3 regions of the Delftia sp. ZNC0008 genome follow, and region 2 is predicted to be linked to each of the others. Evidence: predicted binding sites of a transcription regulator. Region 2 holds the regulator's gene; each other region holds the start of a gene.
What was found. The regulator FNR, encoded in region 2, switches genes on or off when oxygen is low (the NO sensors DNR and NnrR bind a similar motif). The targets are predictions, from matches to a motif close to TTGATNNNNATCAA.

Region 1 (6,422 bases), on a different contig from region 2:
CTCGGCGGCTTCGCCGTGGTGCAGATCCTGGTCCACATGGTCTTCTTCCTGCACATGAACGGCAAGATCGAAGGCGGCTGGACCCTGCTGTCCACCATCTTCACCGTGGTCTTCGTGGCCATCGGCATCGCAGGCACGCTGTGGGTCATGTTCCACATGAACACCAACATGATGCCCCAGCACACCATGCCGACCGATTCTGCGGCGCAGACGGCACCGGCCGTGGTCACGCCTTGACCGCATCCGGAAACTCCGGGCCCTCCAGCCGCGCAGGCGCATGGCGCCGGCGCGGCCCACTCGCTCAGGCGATGCTCATCTCGGTGGGCATCGCCTTGTTTTTGGGCTTCATCTTCCTGGGCAGCTGGCAGGTGCAGCGCCGCGCCTGGAAGCTGGATCTCATAGAGCGCGTGGAGCAGCGCGTGCACGCCGCACCCGCTGCCCTGCCCCCGCCCGCCGAATGGCCGCAGATCACGGCCGCCGACCATGAATACCGCGCCGTGCAGGCCAGCGGCCAATGGCTGACAGGCAAGACCGTGCTGACCCAGGCCGTGACCGAGCTGGGAGCAGGCTTCTGGGTGCTGACGCCGCTGCAGCTGGACGATGGCAGCCAGGTGCTGGTCAACCGGGGCTTCATCCCCACGGAGCAGCGCGCACGCTGGCAGGCGCAGCCCGGGCAGGCATCCCAGGACCAGGTGACGGTGTCCGGCCTGCTGCGCATCAGCGAGCCGCGCGGCGGTTTTCTGCGCGAGAACGATCCTGCTCAGCAGCGCTGGTTCTCGCGCGATGTGGCGGCCATTGCACAGGCCCAGGGCCTGGACCATGCTGCCCCCTACTTCATCGACGCCGGCCTGCCGGGCCAGCCCGTGGCGGACGGCACCTGGCCGCGCCCGGGCATGACCGTGATCCGCTTTCCCAACAGCCACCTGGTCTACGCACTGACCTGGTACGGATTGGCGCTGATGGTGGTCGGTGCCGCCTGGCTGGTCAGGCGCAATGACCGGCAGCCGGCCGACAAGCCATAGAACCGCCTTGCGCAGGCAATGGGGCCATCGATGACATCGGTGGCCCTTTTTCTTCAGTCCTCTACAAGACCCTGCCGCGCCACGGCTGCCTGCGGTAGCGCACAATCGCCCGCGTGAATTCGCCTTCAGAGTCCCTGTTCCGCGTCGAGCGCACCACCGAACGCCAGAACATGCAGCTGCTGATACAGCTGCGCTGGTTTGCCGTGGTCGGGCAGGTGATCACCATCTCCCTGGTGCACTACGGCTTCGGCATCAACCTGCCGCTGCCGGCCATGGCCCTGGTGCTGATGGCCAGCGTATTCACCAACCTCGGCTACATCTACTGGTACCGCAGCCACCGCCGCCAGATCTCGGCGCGCAACCTGTTCCTGGCCCTGCTGGCCGACGTGCTCGCCCTGGCCATACAGCTGTATCTGAGCGGCGGCGCCAGCAATCCCTTCATCTACCTGTTCCTGCTGCAGGGCATTCTGGGCGCCGTGCTGCTCAGGCCCGTGCACGCCTGGATCATCGTCGCCAGCACCTCGCTGTGCACCCTGGTGCTGGCCATCGTGCACTGGCCCCTGCCCATTGGCGCGGCGGGACCGGACGGGCTGCCCGGCCTGTACGTGAGCGGCATCCTGATCAGCTTCGGGCTGACCACAGTGCTGCTGGTGGTCTTCCTGCGCCGCATCGTCTCCAACCTGCGACGGCGCGACGCGCGGCTGGCCAACATGCGCCAGCGCGCCAGCGAGGAAGAGCACATCGTGCGCATGGGCCTGCTGGCCACGGGCGCGGCGCACGAGCTGGGCACGCCGCTGTCGACCATGTCCGTCATCCTGGGCGACTGGCAGCGCATGCCCGCCATCACGCAAGATCCCGATCTGCTCGCCGACCTGCAGGAGATGCAGCAGCAGCTGCTGCGCTGCAAATCCATCGTCTCCAGCGTGCTCATGTCGGCCGGCGAAACCCGCGCCGACGCGCCCCAGGCCACGACCTTGCATGCCTTCATGGATGGAGTGGTCGCCCAATGGCAGTCACGCCATGCGGTGGAGCGTTTCGACTATGTCCAGGCCGAAGAGGACTTCCCCATTCTTTCGGATACCGCGTTGCAGCAAATGGTTTGCAATGTGCTCGACAATGCCGCCGAGGCATCTCCCGGCCATGTGGCGCTGCACCTGTCCGTGCGCACCGGCATGCTGTGCATCACCGTGCGCGACAAGGGTCCCGGCTTTGCACCTGCCGTGCTGGAGCAGCTGGGCCAGCGCCATATCTCCACCAAGACGGAGCGCCCGGGCCGCGGACTGGGCCTGTTCCTGGTGCTCAACGTGGCGCGCTCGCTGGGCGGACGCGTTCAGGTGAGGAACACCCCGCCCAGGGGCAGCGAGGTGGAGATCCGCCTGCCCCTGTCATCGATTGCCATTGAACCCGGCGCCTGAAGCGGCGCCCACAGGAACCCGAATCGCCCATGGACAGCTCCCGCCTCCTGCTGCTGGTTGAAGACGATGCAACGTTTGCACGCACGCTGACGCGATCGTTCGAGCGGCGCGGCTACCGCGTGCTGCAGGCCGCCAGCGCCGAGGAAGTGCGCGAGCTGCTGCAGACGCATTCGCCGCAATACGCCGTCATGGACCTCAAGCTGGCCGGCAATGCCTCGGGCCTGAGCTGCGTGCAGATGCTGCACCAGCACAACCCCGAGGCGCTGATCGTCGTGCTCACCGGCTATGCCAGCATTGCCACGGCCGTGGAGGCCGTCAAGCTCGGCGCCTGCCACTACCTGGCCAAGCCGTCCAACACCGACGACATCGAGGCCGCCTTCGGCCGCCTCGAAGGCCGCACCGACGTGGAGCTGTCGCGCAACCCCACTTCCATCAAGACACTGGAGTGGGAACACATCCACGAAACCCTGGCCGAGAGCGACTTCAACATCTCCGAGGCCGCACGCCGCCTGGGCATGCACCGGCGCACGCTGGCGCGCAAGCTGGAAAAGCGGCAGATCAAGTAAGACGGCAGGCACCAAGACAAACCGGGCCTCAAGGGCCCGGTTTGTCATTGCGCGGCCATGGCCCTCAGGCCATCAGCCCAGCCAGAGGTAGTGATCGATCAGCAGTGCCAGGAACAGCACGCTCAGATGCACCAGCGAGAAGCGGAAAGTCCTGCGCGACAGCTCGTCCGAGTAATTGCGCCACAGCGCGAAGGCATAGCCGCAAAAGCCCACGCTCAACACCACGGCCACCACCAGGTACAGCCAGGAGCTCATGCCGTACATGAAGGGCAGCATGCAGGCTGCGAACAGGATCACCGTGTACAGCAGGATCTGCAGCCGCGTGTACTCGCTGCCATGCGTGACGGGCAGCATCGGCAGGCCCGACTGGCGGTAGTCCTCCACGCGGTACAGCGCCAGCGCCCAGAAATGCGGAGGCGTCCACAGGAAGATGATGAGAAACAGGATCAGCGCCTCGGGTCCGACCTGGCCCGTCATCGCGGCCCAGCCCAGCACGGGCGGCATGGCGCCGGAGGCGCCGCCGATCACGATGTTCTGCGGCGTGGCGGGCTTGAGGATCACCGTGTAGATCACGGCATAGCCCACGAAGGTGGCCAGCGTCAGCCACATGGTCAGCGGATTGGTGCACAGCAGCAGCACCAGCGCACCCAGCGTGCACAGGATGGCCGAGAAGGCCAGGGCCTGCTGGCTGGTCAGCTCCCCGCGCGCCGTGGGCCGCCAGGAGGTGCGCTTCATGCGCGCATCGATATGGCGCTCCACCAGGCAGTTGAAGGCCGCTGCGGCGCCCGCCACCAGCCAGATGCCCAGGCAGGCCAGCGCCATGTGCAGCCACTGGTCGGCGTTGGGCCAGCCCGGCACGGCCAGCACCATGCCGATCAGCGCGCAGAACACGATCAGCTGCACCACGCGCGGCTTGGTCAGGGCATAGAACTGCGTCCAGCGTGAGGACTCGACACTCAGGGAAGCTTGTTTACTCATGCAATCTCTCCACGGGCAACCGGCAACCCGGCCCGCAGCGTGCCCGGGCGACTGGCCGCCAGGCACCAAACAATCACGGTCACCAGCGCGGCTGCGCCACCCGTATGCAGCACCGCGGCCACCAGCGGCCAATCGAGCACCACGTTCGACAGGCCTGTCAGCACCTGCAGCACCAAAAACGCACCCAGCACGCGGCGCTGCAACGCCAGTGCGGGCACTTCACCCAAACGCCACCACAGCCCGGCCAGCGCAGCCACCACCACATAGGCCGCCAGGCGGTGCAGATAGTGGATGGCCGTGAGGCCCGCAAAGCTGATGTTGCTGCCGTCCTGCAGCAGGCCCAGCGGACGCCAGATCTGCAGCGCCTGCGAAAAATCCATGGCCGGCCACCAACTGCCCTGGCAGGTCGGAAAACTGCTGCAGGCCAGCACCGCATAGTTGGTGCTGACCCAGCCACCCAGTGCCACCTGCAGCACCAGCAAGCCCAGGCCCAGCCACAGCAGAGCACGCAGGCCCGGGGAAATCACCGTTGCCTGCTGCTGGCGTGCCTCCCGGCTCAGCCCCACGGCGGGCACGCACAGCAAGGCCAGCAGGCCCGTGCCGCCCAGCAGGTGCAGGGTCACGATGGCCGGAAACAGCTTCATGGTCACGGTCCAGGCGCCAAAGGCACCCTGCAGGCAGACCCAGAACAGCGCCAGCGTGGGCCACCAGGGGCTCATGGCCCCCCGCCGTGCGCCTTCCACGCCTTGGGCGCCACCCGCCCTGCCCTGGCGGCGCGCACGCCGCCAGGCCATGATGGTCATGGCGATGATGAGCACGCCCACGGTGGTGGCCAGATAGCGGTGGACCATCTCTATCCATGCCTTGCCATGCGTCACCGGCCCGGTGGGCATGGCGGCCTGCGCCTCGGCAATCTGCGCGCGGGCGCCCATGGGGCTGGCGCTGCCATAGCAGCCCGGCCAGTCAGGGCAGCCCAGGCCGGAATCGGTCAAACGCGTAAAGGCGCCGAACAGCACCAGGTCGAAAGTCAGAAACAGCGTCAGCACCGACAGTGCCTGCAGCCGCTTGAGCGAGCCACCGTTGCGGTTGCGCAGCCACACCCAGGCCAAGGGTCCCAGCGCCAGCAACAGGCCCAGCAGCATCAGCTCCAGAACGGGGGCCAGATCGTACAGCGCCTGCTCGTTCACCTCCGCCCTCCACAGCGCAGCGTCCACCGGACGGAACCGACCCCAGGCAAGCCGCAAGGCAATGCCACAGGCGCATCCGGTTGGCGACAGCAGAACTTCATAAATGAGAGCAATTTGACGAGAAGGCTCAGCCCCATGCGCGAGATTGGATCGCAGGCCGGGCCCACAGAGAATCAGGACATGCACCCAGATACAGGCTGCGGGACGGCGCCCCATGCACAAGGCCCGCCAAGCGGGCCCGGTCGCTGCAACTTTCAGAGCAGCATGTCTTTGATATGAAACAATTCTACTTGCCTGCGCACCACTCAAGCGCCCAAGCGCGCAGTGCCCCTAGACCGCAGCCAGCTTCTTTTGGCCGGCGTGATGCGGCTTGGGCCGGGCGCACACGAATTTGCGCAGGGTGCCACCCGAGGCATCGGTGGCCCGGCTTTGCACAACTGCTCAGATTCGCTCAGATTCAGACGCCCAGCGTTCCTTAGATTGACGCTTTCACTTGGGGACCGGCAACCGCCGGGTGAGGCCATGATTGCAGGACGCTCGTGGACTGTGCTTGATGGGCGCGGACACGAAATCGGGCGTGTCGAAGGCGATGAATTCGTCCGGTGCGGGACCAGGCTCATCTACCGCATCGATGGGCCGGCGCTGTACTCCATGGACGGCTCGGCCAGACTGATGGGCTTTATCGAAGGGACCGAGGTCAGAACCCGGCAGGGGCGGATCTTTCTCAAATTCCTCGCGCATTGAACTGCGCTGCTCTGATCTACGCAGCACCGTGCGCATGCAGCGGCAAGCTTTCGGCCCCCTTCTGCGCCAGCCGATGACAATCTATATCAATTCATTCATAGCCAGTCGCTAAGACGCACAGATAATTGCCGGCATTCGTGTGAATTGTGAGAAGGGACCGGGCCACGTGCCACGCCCTTCGCATGCTGGAGGATTGGCAGATGAGCGCCCCGGAAATGGAGGCCATACAGGAGCGGCTGAAGAAGCTGCGGGCCGACGAGGCGCAGGTAGCCGAGCAGCTGGAACGGCTGCAGACCCAGAAGGCTGCGCTGGAGCACAGGCAGGCCATGATCCAGGGCGCCTTGGAGGTGCTGGAAGAGATGCGGCAGGAGCTGGAGCCATGAACCGCGGCAAGCCCGGTTCGTCCTCGTCCTCGTCACCGCCCGCCACTGCCCTGCCAACAACCCAGGACTGGCTGGAAAGAATTGCAGCCCTGGATGCCACGCAGCCGCCGCCTACCCCACCTCGTCC
Region 2 (6,422 bases):
GTCGCGCAGGTCCAGTACGTCGGACGCTTCCATCAGGGGCTGGGCCGACAGCAGCTTCAACTGCTGCGCGTAGGACTCGGCATCGCGCACCTGGCCGGCCAGGTGATCGAGGATGGCCGCGTCGTTGCGGCGCACCAGCAACGCCTCGGGAATGCCCCAGAGCGTGGCGAATCGGTGGTTGAAGGCGCGGATGCGGCCATCGGGATCGCACACCAGGATGGCGTCGGCCGCCGACTCCAGCGTGGCGCGCAACTCGCCCAGCAGGCTTTCGAATTCGGCCTCGTGCAGCGCCTGCTCGCGCCGGTCCAGCATGCTGACCAGGAGCACCTCGCCGTCGAGCGCGCGCACGCGCATCTCCACGGGCGCCAGCTGGCCGTCGGCACGGCGCACCTCGGAAATGAACTGGGCGCCGGCCTGCCAGTTGAAGGGGTCGCTCCAGAACGCCTGCTGCTGCGGCGTGGCGGCCAGCACCTGCACGGGCAATCCCACGGCGGCATCGGTCTCATAGCCGGTGACGAATTCGCTGGCGGCGTTGGCGCGCAGCACCTTCAGGCTGCGGGCATCGATCAGCCACAGCGCCTCCTGCAGGGCATCGAGCAGGCGGGGCCAGGCGCGGTTGAGCGCTTGCTTGTTCAAGACGCCACCTTCGGCGGATCCAATTCCACCGCCCGTTCAAAGTAATAGCAGACACGCCGGCGCGGCGACAGATAGTCCAGCGCGTCGCGCGGCAACTGCGCAGGAGCCACGCCCCGGCGTATGCCCAGCGCGGGAAACAGCTCCAGCGCCAGCACGGGCGCCTGGGCGGCCGGCACGCTGGCGTCATGGACCATCACCGAAGGCTTGAGCGGCCGCGATGCATTGACGGACATGACCATGGCATGGCGCCCATCGGTCAGCTCCACCACCGAGCCCGGCGGGAACACGCCCATCATGCGGATGAAGCCATTGAGCACGGGCGCGGCGAACTTGTCGCGCAGCCGGCTGAACAGCATGGACAGCGCCTCGTGCGGCGTGTGCGGCGTCTGCGCATCGCCGGGATTGCACAGGCGGTCATAGGTGTTGACCAGGGCCAGGATCTGGCCCGTGAGCTCCATGTCCTCGGCCACCAGGCTCAGCGGGAATCCCGTGCCGTCGGCCCACTCATGGTGCTGTGCGATGGCGGTGGTGACCTGGGCCGACAGGCCCATGCGCATGGCGATGGCGACCGATTCACCCACATGGCGCTCGTAGCGGTCGCGCAGCGCGTCGGGCACGGAAGACTCCAGGGCCAGGCCGTGCATGCCTTCGGCGCCGGCCACCGGCTTGCCGGCATCGTGCAGCAGCGCCGCCAGGCCCAGGTCGCGCAGCAGCGCAGCCTCCAGGCCCAGGGCCCGGCCCAGCAGCAGGCCGAGCACGGTCACGTTGACGGCATGCACGCTCTGGTTGCTGCCCACGCCATCGGACAGGAGGTGAATCGCCACGTCCTGCGGGCCGGCCAGTTCGGCCAGGCAGCCGTCGACCAGGGCTTCGGTGGGCATGCGCGCCTGCTCGGGCGCGCTGGCAAGGGTGGTTTCGATGGCCACATAGCCACGCTCCACCTTCTGAAAGCGCGCATTGCAGTCCTCCAGCCGGCCGCGCCAGTTGGGCACGGACAGCAGCAGCGGCGCTGCGGGTGCAGGTTCCTCGGCGGGTTCGGCTGCGGCGGCAGCCACAGCGGGCAGCGGCTGCGGCGGCGGAGTGCGCACCTCGGCCGGCCAGGCGTCGCTTTTGTGCGGAACGCAGCGCACCGCCTCCAGGCCCAGGGATTTCAGGGTCTGGATCTGTGCGCTGGAGGTGATCTTGAAGCTGCTGACCGGAAAAGGATGGTTCAGCCATCCAACATCGAGCTGGACAAACATGCCCGGACGGAGGTCTCGGATATCGATGAGGACGGAATGGTTCACGCGCGGCAACGGCCCCGAGGCTGAAGGAATCGGCAAATGTAAGCCGATGATTCGGGCATTATCTCCAGTTCTGAGGGCCTTGCAGGCAATCCGCGACCCTCAGGACCAAGTCTGTCCCCCGCTGTTGTTCATCGGCACCAGAGACTGGGCTTGTAGATCAGGTCCATCCACAGCGCCCACACGGCCACGCCCACCAGCATCAGGCCGGCCAGCCGCGTGCCCCATTCGGCACGCAGGCCGTTCAGGCGCTGGCGGCCCAGCCGCCACAGCCAGGGGCCGGCCACCAGCCACAGCCCGCTGCCCACGCCAAAGGCCGCCATGGCCGATGCGCCCTGCAAGGGGCCACCGCTGAGCGCGGCGACCAGCACGGCCGAATACAGCAGTCCGCAGGGCATGAGCGCCCAGGCATAGCCCGCCGCCAGCGTGCCGCCAGGGGCGGACACCCAGGGCTGCACGCGCCGCCAGGCGGCGCGGCCCGCAGACTCCAGCCAGGCGGGCTGGCGGGCCTGCACCATCATGGCCAGGCCCCAGGCCATCACGGCGACATGGGTCAGCGTCCAGAACGGCTGCAGCGCCGTGGTCTGGCTGGTGAGCCAGGACAGGCTTTCCATGGCCAGCGCCGAGGCAGCGCCCAGGCTGGCATAGCCGGCCAGCCGCCCGCCATGGAACAGCGCCGTGCGCAGCCACAGCCGGCTTTGCAGTCCATGGACGGCGACCACCTGCCCACCACCCTGTACCGTGCCCTGCCCCGCCCCGCCCGTGACCACGCCGCAGGGCGCGGCGCACATGGCAAGGCAATGGGGCCCGCCGACGAGCCCCATGATCAAAGCGGTCCAGAGCAGCGACAACAGCATGGGGCCTAGATGATCCTCGAAAACCGCGCCCGGTTCTTGTCGGCCTGCAGATATCGGTCAAACAGCATGGCCACGCCACGCACGAAGTACCAGCCCATGGGCGTGACCTGGAATCCCTCGTCGCTGATCTGCACCAGCCCCTTGGCCTGCAGGTCCTGAAGCGCCGCCAGCTCGGGGGCGAAATACTCGCGAAAGCCCAGCAGCCAGGCCTGCTCCATGGGCTCGAACAGCACGGCGCCCTGGCACATGATGGCCATGATGACGGCGCGCCGCACCAGATCATCGCGCGACAGTGCCAGGCCGCGCACCACGGGCAGGTGGCCGGCGTCGATGGCGTCGTAGTACTCCTCCAGCGTCTTGGCGTTCTGGCTGTAGCTGGCCCCCACCTTGCCGATGGCCGACACGCCCAGCGCAATCAGGTCGCAGTCGGGCTGGGTGCTGTAGCCCTGGAAGTTGCGATGCAGCCGGCCCTGGCGCTTGGCCACGGCCAGCGCGTCCTCGGGCAAGGCGAAGTGGTCCATGCCCACGTAGACATAGCCGCCGTCCATGAAGGCCGCGATGGAGCGCGAGAGCATGGCCAGCTTGTCGGCGCCCTGGGGCAGGTCCTCGGCCGCGATGCGCCGCTGCGGCTTGAAGCGCTCGGGCAGGTGGGCATAGGCATAGAGCGCGATGCGGTCGGGCCGCAGCGCATTGACCTGGGCCAGCGTGCGCTCGAAGGACTCGGGCGTCTGCTTGGGCAGGCCGTAGATCAGGTCCACGTTGATGGAGGCAAAGCCCAGCTGCCGTGCGGCCGCCACCAGCGCGAACACCTGCTCGGCCGGCTGCACGCGGTGCACGGCGATCTGCACCTGTTCGTCGAAGTCCTGCACGCCGAAGCTCAGGCGGTTGAAGCCCAGTTCCTTGAGCACGGCCAGGCGTTCGACGCTGACGGTGCGCGGATCGACCTCGATGGAGTATTCGCCGCCCGGCTCCAGCTTGAAATGCTCGCGCAGCAGGGCCATCAGCGTGCGCAGCTCATCGTCCGAGAAGAAGGTGGGCGTGCCGCCGCCCAGGTGCAGCTGGCTGACGGCCTGGCCCTTGCCGCAATGGGCCGTGTGCAAGGCCATCTCGCGCGCCAGGTAGTCCAGGTAGACGGCAGCGCGATCGTGGTGGCGCGTCACGATCTTGTTGCAGGCGCAGTAGTAGCACAGCGACTCGCAGAACGGCACATGCACATACAGCGACAAAGGCATGGCCCGCGCTGCGGTACTCGATTTGCGGTGCTCAAGTGCCAGGATATAGTCTTCAGCACCGAAAGCCTCCACGAAACGATCGGCCGTGGGGAACGAGGTGTATCGGGGCCCCGGTACGTCGAAGCGACGCAGCAGCTCTGGGGTGACAGCGGTCATGGGTTTTTTCCTCTAATGTCGTCCACTGTGCCGCAGCCCATTGGCCGCGTCCTTGACTCATATCAAGAGTTGTTCGCGGCAGTGCTGCGACAATTTGATCCAACTCATCGCCATCCACGAGGTCACCGCCGGCGCACTGCTGCGCCGCTGATGTTTACTCCATGAACCTTCAGACCATCAAAGCATCCTGTTCCAATTGCAACCTGCGCGAGCTGTGCATGCCCATGGGCCTGGATGCCGAGCAGATGCAGCGCATCGACGACATCGTGGCCACGCGCCGCAAGGTCAAGCGCGGCGGCCTGCTGTTTCGCAACGGTGAGTCCTTCACCTCGCTGTACGCCATCCGCACGGGCTTCTTCAAGACCTGCGTGGCCACCGAGGACGGGCGCGACCAGGTCACGGGCTTTCAGATGGCCGGCGAGATCATCGGCCTGGATGGCATCGTCAACGACCACCACACCTGCGATGCGGTCGCGCTGGAAGACGCCGAGGTCTGCGTCATGCCCTTCGACAAGCTGGAGGACCTGTCGCGCGAGGTCACGGCCCTGCAAAACCATGTGCACAAGGTCATGAGCCGCGAGATCGTGCGCGAGCATGGCGTGATGCTGCTGCTGGGCAGCATGCGTGCCGAGGAGCGCCTGGCCGCCTTCGTGCTCAACCTGGTGCAGCGCCTGCACGCCCGGGGCTTTTCCAAGTCGGAACTGGTGCTGCGCATGACGCGCGAGGAAATCGGCAGCTACCTGGGCCTGAAGCTGGAGACGGTGAGCCGCACCTTCTCGAAGTTTGCCGAAGAAAACATCATCGAGGTGCGCCAGCGCCATCTGCGCATCCTGGACACGGACGCGCTCAAGCGCATCGTCAACAGCCAGCAGTGCCAGTGAGGCCGCAAGACCCCGCCCCCCGGCAATGAACAGGGCCCGCGATCGCGGGCCTTGTTCATTGCCATTGCAGTGCACGCAGGTTCAATCGCGCCCCAGGCCCTGCATGGCCAGATTTGGGTCCGGCTCGGAGACCACGCCGTCGTTGAGATCGTGCGTGGAGCGTCCCAGCATGGTGGTCATGAGGCTGGACAGCATGGTCACACCCCAGAAGGCGAAGAAGGCCAGCGTGTAGATTCCCTGCCGCGACCAGCCCAGGTCGCCGAGCCAGTGCAGCTCCAGCGGGTCCACGAAGGCGAATACCAGCATCTCCATCACGGCGGCGGCCAGAAAGGCCGGCCAGGCAATCCACATCCAGCGTTGGGCCAACATCAGCGATCTCCTTGAGCTGTCGAGGGGTGGCTTTCATTGTGCGCGCCGCCCGCGCACCGTGCCAAGCCCTGCGCACCCTGCACTGCCTGTAGGAAACCCTTGGCCCTCGCGCATGCTGGAGATGCCATCCACCATACAAAAAAGGCCGCGACTGCGGCCTTGTGCACGGCATTTTCCTGCGTTCAGCGGTCCGTGGGATGGTCCTGCGCGGGCGTGGCCGCGTGGTTGCGGCCGGTGACCGCGGGCGCCAGGCTCTTGGGCACTTCGCGCACGCCATCGGCACGCTCGTTGATGGTGATGCCATTGCGGTAATAGTCAGGATCGATCACGGGATCGGCGCCATTGATCGCAATGACGGCCGTGACCACGCCAGCCACCACGACGGCGGCCGGGCCGGCCACCACGAGCCAGACATGGGCGAACTTCCACCAGGGCTTGCCGGCGTCCGGATGCGAAGGGGCCGTGGCGGGCGCGGAGACTGCGGGACTGGAAGACATGGATAACCTCTTTCTTTCAAACAGCCGGCGCAGCCTGGGCGGCGCCGGCCAGACATATCACCGGGGCACCAGGAAGACGGCCTTTTCGGACGCGCGTCCCGCGCCTGAATGCACGGCATCGATATCGAAGAATACGGTGTGCGAGCCCGGCTCGGCGGAACCGTAGGGAATCTGCAGCCGCGCCGCAATGCCGCGCGTCTCGGCCGGGCCGACCTCGACCTCCTGCTCGGACGCCAGCTCCAGCCCGTCGAGGCCATGGGCGCTGATGCGGTAGCGCTGGGCCTGCTCGGTGGCATTCATGATCTGCAGGCGGTAGACATTTTCCAGCTTGCCGCCCGCGACGATGCGCGACAGCGACGCCCGGTCGCGTATCACGTCGACCTTGACCGATTGGCGCAGCGCCAGGCTCACGATCATGGCCATGCTCAGGCCGATCAGCACGGCCGAGTAGACCAGTACGCGCGGACGGAAGATGCGGCGCAGCACCTGGGCCCGCCGCCACAGGCCGGCC
Region 3 (6,422 bases), on a different contig from region 2:
ATGTGATGCTCTACGCCACCGCCATCATCTTCTTCTGCTTCTTCTACACGGCCCTGGTGTTCAACAGCCGGGAAACCGCCGACAACCTGAAGAAGAGTGGTGCCTTCATCCCCGGGATCCGTCCCGGTGACCAGACGGCCCGCTACATTGACAAGATCCTGGTTCGCCTGACCCTGGCTGGTGCGGTGTACATCACATTCGTGTGCTTGTTGCCCGAGTTCCTGATCCTGAAGTACAACGTCCCGTTCTACTTCGGTGGTACATCACTGCTGATTATTGTGGTGGTGACCATGGACTTCATGGCCCAGGTGCAGAACTACATGATGTCGCAACAGTACGAATCGCTCCTCAAAAAGGCGAACTTCAAAGCGACACTTGGCAATTGAACTAAGTGATGGGCCTGGCCGGCGGTGCCGGCGGGTCCAGTAAGAGTTAGTAGACGCCCATTCGATCTATCCATCGCGGGCATGTTTCCCGGTCGATAGGCCGTAACGGATGTAGAGTTTTAGGAGAATGAAATGAGAGTTTCGGCTTCGGTCAAAAAAATCTGCCGTAACTGCAAGATCATCCGCCGCAAGGGTGTGGTGCGAGTGATCTGCACGGACCAGCGCCACAAGCAGCGCCAGGGTTGATAGGAAAGTTTGAGGACGAATAATGGCACGTATCGCTGGCATTAACATCCCGCCGCATCAGCACGCTGAAATCGGCCTGACCGCTATCTATGGGATCGGTCGCACCACTGCACGCAAGATCTGCGAAGCCGCTGGCATCGCATATTCCAAGAAAATCAAGGAACTGACTGACGGCGATCTGGAAAAGATCCGCGATCAGCTGACTTCCCTGACGCTGGAAGGTGATCTGCGTCGCGAAACAACGATGAACATCAAGCGTTTGATGGACATCGGTTGCTATCGCGGTTTCCGTCATCGTCGTGGCCTGCCCATGCGTGGTCAGCGTACCCGCACGAATGCACGTACCCGCAAGGGTCCGCGCAAGGGTGCCGCGGCTTTGAAGAAATAAAGAGATTGAAAGATCACTATGGCTAAGTCTCCCGCAAACAACGCTGCACAGCGCGTTCGCAAGAAAGTCCGTAAGAACATTTCGGACGGCATTGCCCACGTGCACGCTTCGTTCAACAACACGATCATCACCATCACCGACCGCCAAGGCAACGCTCTGTCGTGGGCCTCGTCGGGTGGCCAGGGCTTCAAGGGTTCGCGCAAGTCGACTCCCTTCGCTGCCCAGGTGGCTTCGGAAGTGGCTGGTCGTGCTGCCATCGAACAGGGCATCAAGAACCTGGACGTCGAAATCAAGGGTCCCGGTCCCGGCCGTGAATCCTCGGTTCGCGCCCTGGGCGCCCTGGGCATCCGCATCACTTCCATCGCGGACGTGACGCCGGTTCCCCACAACGGCTGCCGCCCTCAAAAGCGCCGTCGTATCTAAGCTTTTTCACCAAGCCCACCGCCGCCCAGATGTGTAACATCGCGGGCGGCTCCCGTGCTTGTGCACGGCAGATGACACAAAGGAAATCAAGTGGCACGCTATATCGGCCCCAAGGCCAAACTCTCCCGCCGTGAAGGCACTGACCTGTTCCTGAAGAGCGCACGTCGCTCGATCGCCGACAAGTCCAAGTTCGACACCAAGCCCGGTCAGCACGGCCGCACTTCCGGTCAGCGTACTTCCGACTTCGGCCTGCAGCTGCGTGAAAAGCAGAAGGTCAAGCGCATGTACGGCGTGCTGGAAAAGCAATTCCGCCGCTACTTCGAAGCCGCCGACAAGAAGAAGGGCAACACCGGTGCCAATCTGCTGTCGCTGCTGGAGTCGCGTCTGGACAACGTGGTGTACCGCATGGGCTTCGGCTCGACCCGCTCGGAAGCGCGTCAGCTGGTGTCGCACAAGGCCATCACGGTCAACGGCCAATCCGTCAACATCCCTTCCTACATGGTGAAGGTGGGTGACGTGGTCGCGGTACGTGAAAAGTCCAAGAAGCAGGCCCGCATCGTCGAAGCCCTGCAACTGGCTGGTCAAGTCGGTTTCCCCGCATGGGTGGAAGTGTCGGCCGACAAGGCTGAAGGCACGTTCAAGAAGTCGCCTGACCGCGACGAGTTCGGTGCAGACATCAACGAATCCCTGATCGTTGAGTTGTACTCGCGTTAATTCCGCGCAGCGACATTTCTGTAAAACCGTCCCCCAGCCGCGAGGCATCGCGCTGGGGTGCTTCACCAGCCTTACCGGTGTAACGAGCCGGGGGTATTGAGAGGAAGTCTGCATGCAAACCAATTTGCTGAAGCCCAAGACGATCAATGTCGAGCAGCTTGGCCACAATCGCGCCAAAGTTGTTCTGGAGCCGTTTGAGCGTGGCTACGGCCATACGCTGGGCAATGCCCTGCGCCGTGTCCTGCTCTCGTCCATGGTGGGTTACGCAGCGACGGAAGTGACGATTGCTGGTGTGTTGCACGAGTACTCGTCCATTGACGGTGTCCAGGAAGATGTGGTCAACATCCTGCTGAACCTCAAGGGTGTGGTGTTCAAGCTGCACAACCGCGACGAGGTCACGCTCTCCCTGCGCAAGGATGGCGAAGGCGTCGTGACGGCGCGCGACATCCAGACGCCCCACGACGTGGAAATCATCAACCCTGATCATGTCATCGCCAACCTGTCGCAAGGCGGCAAGCTGGACATGCAGATCAAGGTCGAGAAGGGCCGCGGCTATGTGCCCGGCAATGTGCGCCGCTATGGCGACGAGTCCACGAAGTCGATCGGCCGCATTGTGCTGGACGCTTCGTTCTCGCCCGTCAAGCGCGTGAGCTACGCCGTCGAATCGGCCCGCGTTGAACAACGCACCGACCTCGACAAGCTGGTGGTGGAGATCGAAACCAATGGTGCGATCACTGCCGAGGACGCCGTGCGCGCCTCCGCCAAGATCCTGGTGGAACAGCTCGCCGTGTTCGCTCAGCTGGACGGCGGCGATATCGCCAGCGTCTTCGATGCTCCGGCCGGTGGCCGTGGTGCCGCAACCGCCTTTGATCCCATCTTGCTGCGTCCCGTGGACGAGCTGGAACTCACCGTGCGTTCGGCCAACTGCCTCAAGGCAGAGAACATCTACTACATCGGCGACCTGATCCAGCGTACCGAAAACGAGCTGCTCAAGACCCCCAACCTGGGTCGCAAGTCGCTAAACGAGATCAAGGAAGTCCTGGCTTCCCGCGGTCTGACGCTGGGCATGAAGCTGGAGAACTGGCCGCCTGCTGGCCTGGAAAAGCGCTAAGCACTATAATTGCGGGCTCTCCTTTTTGGAGAGCCTCAGTGCCTCGGGCAGTACCTGATACGGCTGCCCGAATTAATCAACAACTTGCGCAAATTCGGTTGAGGCAAGCTGCAGATCCGGTAACGGGTCCAGGCTTGCATCCTTGTTTGCGCAAGCCCTAATTACATATTTTAGGAATAAAGCACCATGCGTCACGGTCACGGCCTCCGCAAACTCAATCGCACCTCTTCGCACCGCCTGGCGATGCTGAAGAACATGATGAATTCGCTCATCGAGCACGAAGCCATCAAGACCACCGTTCCCAAGGCCAAGGAACTGCGCCGCGTGATCGAGCCCATGATCACCCTGGCCAAGGTCGACACCGTTGCCAACCGCCGCCTGGCATTCGACCGCCTGCGCGACCGCGACAGCGTGACCAAGCTCTTCAACGAGCTGGGCCCCCGCTTCGCAAAGCGTCCTGGTGGCTACACCCGTATCCTGAAGATGGGCTTCCGCGTGGGCGACAACGCCCCCATGGCCTTCGTGGAACTGGTCGAGCGCGCTGAAGAAGGCGCCGCCGAAGCCAAGGCAGCTGAATAATCTGCTATAATTTTGGAATACCGCGCGATGGAGCAGTCTGGTAGCTCGTTGGGCTCATAACCCAAAGGTCGGAGGTTCAAATCCTTCTCGCGCAACCAAATTGAAAAAGGCTACGACAGTTGTCGTAGCCCTTTTTTCATGCCCTCGCGCCAGGGCAAAGGCCAGGCAGACAGCCCGGCATCAGCCGCCCAGCTGGTTGCCGATGCGCTGGCCCAGCCGCAGGCGCACGCGGTGGGCGATTTCCTGGGCGGCATCGGGGCTGAGCACCTCGCTGATGTGCAGCAGCTCGGTGTAATGCATGTACAAGAGGCCGCGCAGGGTCTTGAAAGCGGCCTCGTGGTCGCCGCCGCAGACGCTGGCGTCATCGGCCAGCACGCGCTCCACCACGCCGGCCTGCAGCAGCGGGATCTTGCAGATGACGGCGTGGCGGGCGATCTCCAGGTCGATCTCCTGGAGCCGGCATTCCCATTCCTCGGGCAAGAATCGGTTGGCTGGCATGTCGGCTTTTCTCCTTTTTTCACTGCATGGGTACACCGGGGCGAAAGGCACCCGGTCTGGGGATGCTGTCATGTGAGCGGGGCTCGGTGGCCTGGGTCGCCAGGTTTACTGGCCCGGCCTTGATGCCTGTCAAACTTCGGTGGCGCAGGCGCCCGCTGGAAGCCGGGCTCATGCTGCACTGCATCATGATGTCAGTCATGCGGCGCGGCCGCCAGTGCCCGTGCAGGCTGGTGGGCTTTTGCTCCCGGCAGGCCATGCTCTCTCGGCGCCGCTCCGGCAACGCAAAGGATCCACATGCTCGAGAAGATTGCCTCGCTGTTCCGCTACTTCAAGTCGGCCGTGCCGTTCCGGCTGGTGCCGGCGCTGATCGCCACCGCCGTGCTGTTCGGGCTGCTGCTGGTGCCCGTGCCCGAGGGGCTGACGCCCAAGGCCTGGCAGCTGGTGGCCATTTTCCTGACCACCATCGTGGCCATCATCCTCAAGGTCATGCCCATTGGCGTGATGGCCTTGATGGCCATCGTGATCGTCTCGCTGTCCCAGGTCACGTCTGGCTCGTCCAAGGGCGCAGTCACCGATGCGCTGAGCAGCTTTTCCAGCCCGCTGATCTGGCTGATCGTGGTGGCCATCCTGATCTCGCGCGGCCTCAAGAAGACGGGGCTGGGCAACCGCATCGGACTGATGTTCATCGCGCTGCTGGGCAAGCGGACCATCGGCATCGGCTACGGCCTGGCGATCTGCGAGCTGGTGCTGGCACCGTTCACGCCCAGCAACACGGCGCGCGGCGGCGGTATCGTGCACCCCATCATGAAGTCCATCGCCAATGCCTTCGAGTCGGACCCGGCCAAGGGTACGCAGGGCAAGGTGGGCACCTATCTGGCCCTGGTCAACTACCACGCCAATCCCATCACCTCGGCCATGTTCCTGACCGCCACGGCGCCCAATCCGCTGGTGGTGGACTTCGTGGCCAAGGCCACGGGCCAGGCCCTGCACCTGAGCTGGACCACCTGGGCGCTGTACATGCTGCTGCCGGGCCTGCTGTGCCTGCTGCTGATGCCGCTGGTGATCTACCTTCTGTCGCCTCCCGAACTCAAGGCCACGCCCAATGCCGTGGAGTACGCGCGCAGCGAGATGGCACGCATGGGGCCGCTGTCGGGCAAGGAGCGCGTGATGCTGAGCACCTTCGGCCTGATGCTGCTGCTGTGGGCCAACGTGCCGCAGATGCTGTTCGGGCCTGCCTTCACGCTGGACCCGACGGTGGTCGCCTTCCTGGGCCTGTTCGTGCTGATCATCACGGGCACCATCGACTGGGATGACGTGCTGTCCGAGAAAAGCGCCTGGGACACGCTGGTGTGGTTCGGCGCCCTGGTCATGCTGGCCGAGCAGCTCAACAAGCTGGGCGTGGTGTCCTGGTTTGCCGTGGGCATGAAGAACGCCATCGTCGCCAGCGGCCTGGACTGGCTGCCGGTGGCGGCCATCCTGGTGGGCGTGTTCGTGTTCTCGCACTACCTGTTCGCCAGCACCACGGCCCACATCAGCGCCATGATGCTGGCCTTCCTGACCGTGGGCGCCCAGCTGATTCCTGCCGACTATGTCGTGCCCTTCATGCTGATGATGACGGCCGGCTCGGCCATCATGATGACGCTGACCCACTACGCCACCGGCACTTCGCCCATCATCTTCGGCAGCGGCTACGTCACGCTGGGCAACTGGTGGCGCGTGGGCGCGGCCATGTGCGTGATCGAGCTGCTGGTCTTTGCCGTGGTCGGCAGTGTCTGGTGGAAGCTGCTGGGCCTGTGGTGAGGGCGGCCGCCCTCATGCGGTGGTCCGTGGCTCGCCCAGCGACAGCATGAGCCGGTTGGCCCAGTTGAAGAAGGCCGTGCCGTGCAGCACATCGGAGATGGCGGCATCGTCCAGGCCGGCGGCGCGCAGCGCATCGATGTGGGCGGGCTCCAGCGCAGGCGGCGTCTGGGTCAGCGCCACGGCCGCCGTGACGATGGCGTTCCAGCGCGGTCCCAGGTCCGTGCCCGGACCCTCGTCGAGCAGGCGCTGCACGTCGCCGCCCCGGCGCGAGAAGTGC

Region 1: a site for FNR is predicted at 5,439-5,452, ahead of L995_RS31065 (COX15/CtaA family protein). Genes of this name have one in related genera too.
Region 3: a site for FNR is predicted at 4,465-4,478, ahead of L995_RS09580 (DASS family sodium-coupled anion symporter). Genes of this name have one in related genera too.

What each region holds. Positions count from the first base shown of each region.
Region 1 covers NZ_JTKZ01000969.1:9,110-15,531, reverse strand. Annotated here, with positions in the region: gene cyoD (cytochrome o ubiquinol oxidase subunit IV) at 1-237, shown strand, start outside; gene L995_RS31085 (SURF1 family protein) at 309-1,022, shown strand; gene L995_RS31080 (ATP-binding protein) at 1,136-2,437, shown strand; gene L995_RS31075 (response regulator transcription factor) at 2,467-3,003, shown strand; gene cyoE (heme o synthase) at 3,076-3,981, opposite strand; gene L995_RS31065 (COX15/CtaA family protein) at 3,978-5,168, opposite strand; gene L995_RS31060 (hypothetical protein) at 5,691-5,912, shown strand; gene L995_RS31055 (hypothetical protein) at 6,113-6,295, shown strand; gene L995_RS31050 (hypothetical protein) at 6,292-6,422, shown strand, end outside.
Region 2 covers NZ_JTKZ01000280.1:2,667-9,088, forward strand. Annotated here, with positions in the region: gene L995_RS09290 (bifunctional diguanylate cyclase/phosphodiesterase) at 1-636, opposite strand, end outside; gene L995_RS09295 (HD-GYP domain-containing protein) at 633-1,877, opposite strand; gene L995_RS09300 (sulfite exporter TauE/SafE family protein) at 2,051-2,776, opposite strand; gene hemN (oxygen-independent coproporphyrinogen III oxidase) at 2,782-4,164, opposite strand; gene fnr (fumarate/nitrate reduction transcriptional regulator Fnr) at 4,326-5,045, shown strand; gene L995_RS09315 (hypothetical protein) at 5,127-5,414, opposite strand; gene L995_RS09320 (FixH family protein) at 5,597-5,911, opposite strand; gene ccoG (cytochrome c oxidase accessory protein CcoG) at 5,969-6,422, opposite strand, start outside.
Region 3 covers NZ_JTKZ01000287.1:569-6,990, reverse strand. Annotated here, with positions in the region: gene secY (preprotein translocase subunit SecY) at 1-386, shown strand, start outside; gene rpmJ (50S ribosomal protein L36) at 519-632, shown strand; gene rpsM (30S ribosomal protein S13) at 655-1,020, shown strand; gene rpsK (30S ribosomal protein S11) at 1,039-1,443, shown strand; gene rpsD (30S ribosomal protein S4) at 1,534-2,157, shown strand; gene L995_RS09600 (DNA-directed RNA polymerase subunit alpha) at 2,270-3,268, shown strand; gene rplQ (50S ribosomal protein L17) at 3,455-3,847, shown strand; tRNA gene L995_RS09590 (tRNA-Met) at 3,869-3,945, shown strand; gene L995_RS09585 (hypothetical protein) at 4,028-4,345, opposite strand; gene L995_RS09580 (DASS family sodium-coupled anion symporter) at 4,640-6,145, shown strand; gene L995_RS09575 (alkylhydroperoxidase domain protein) at 6,158-6,422, opposite strand, start outside.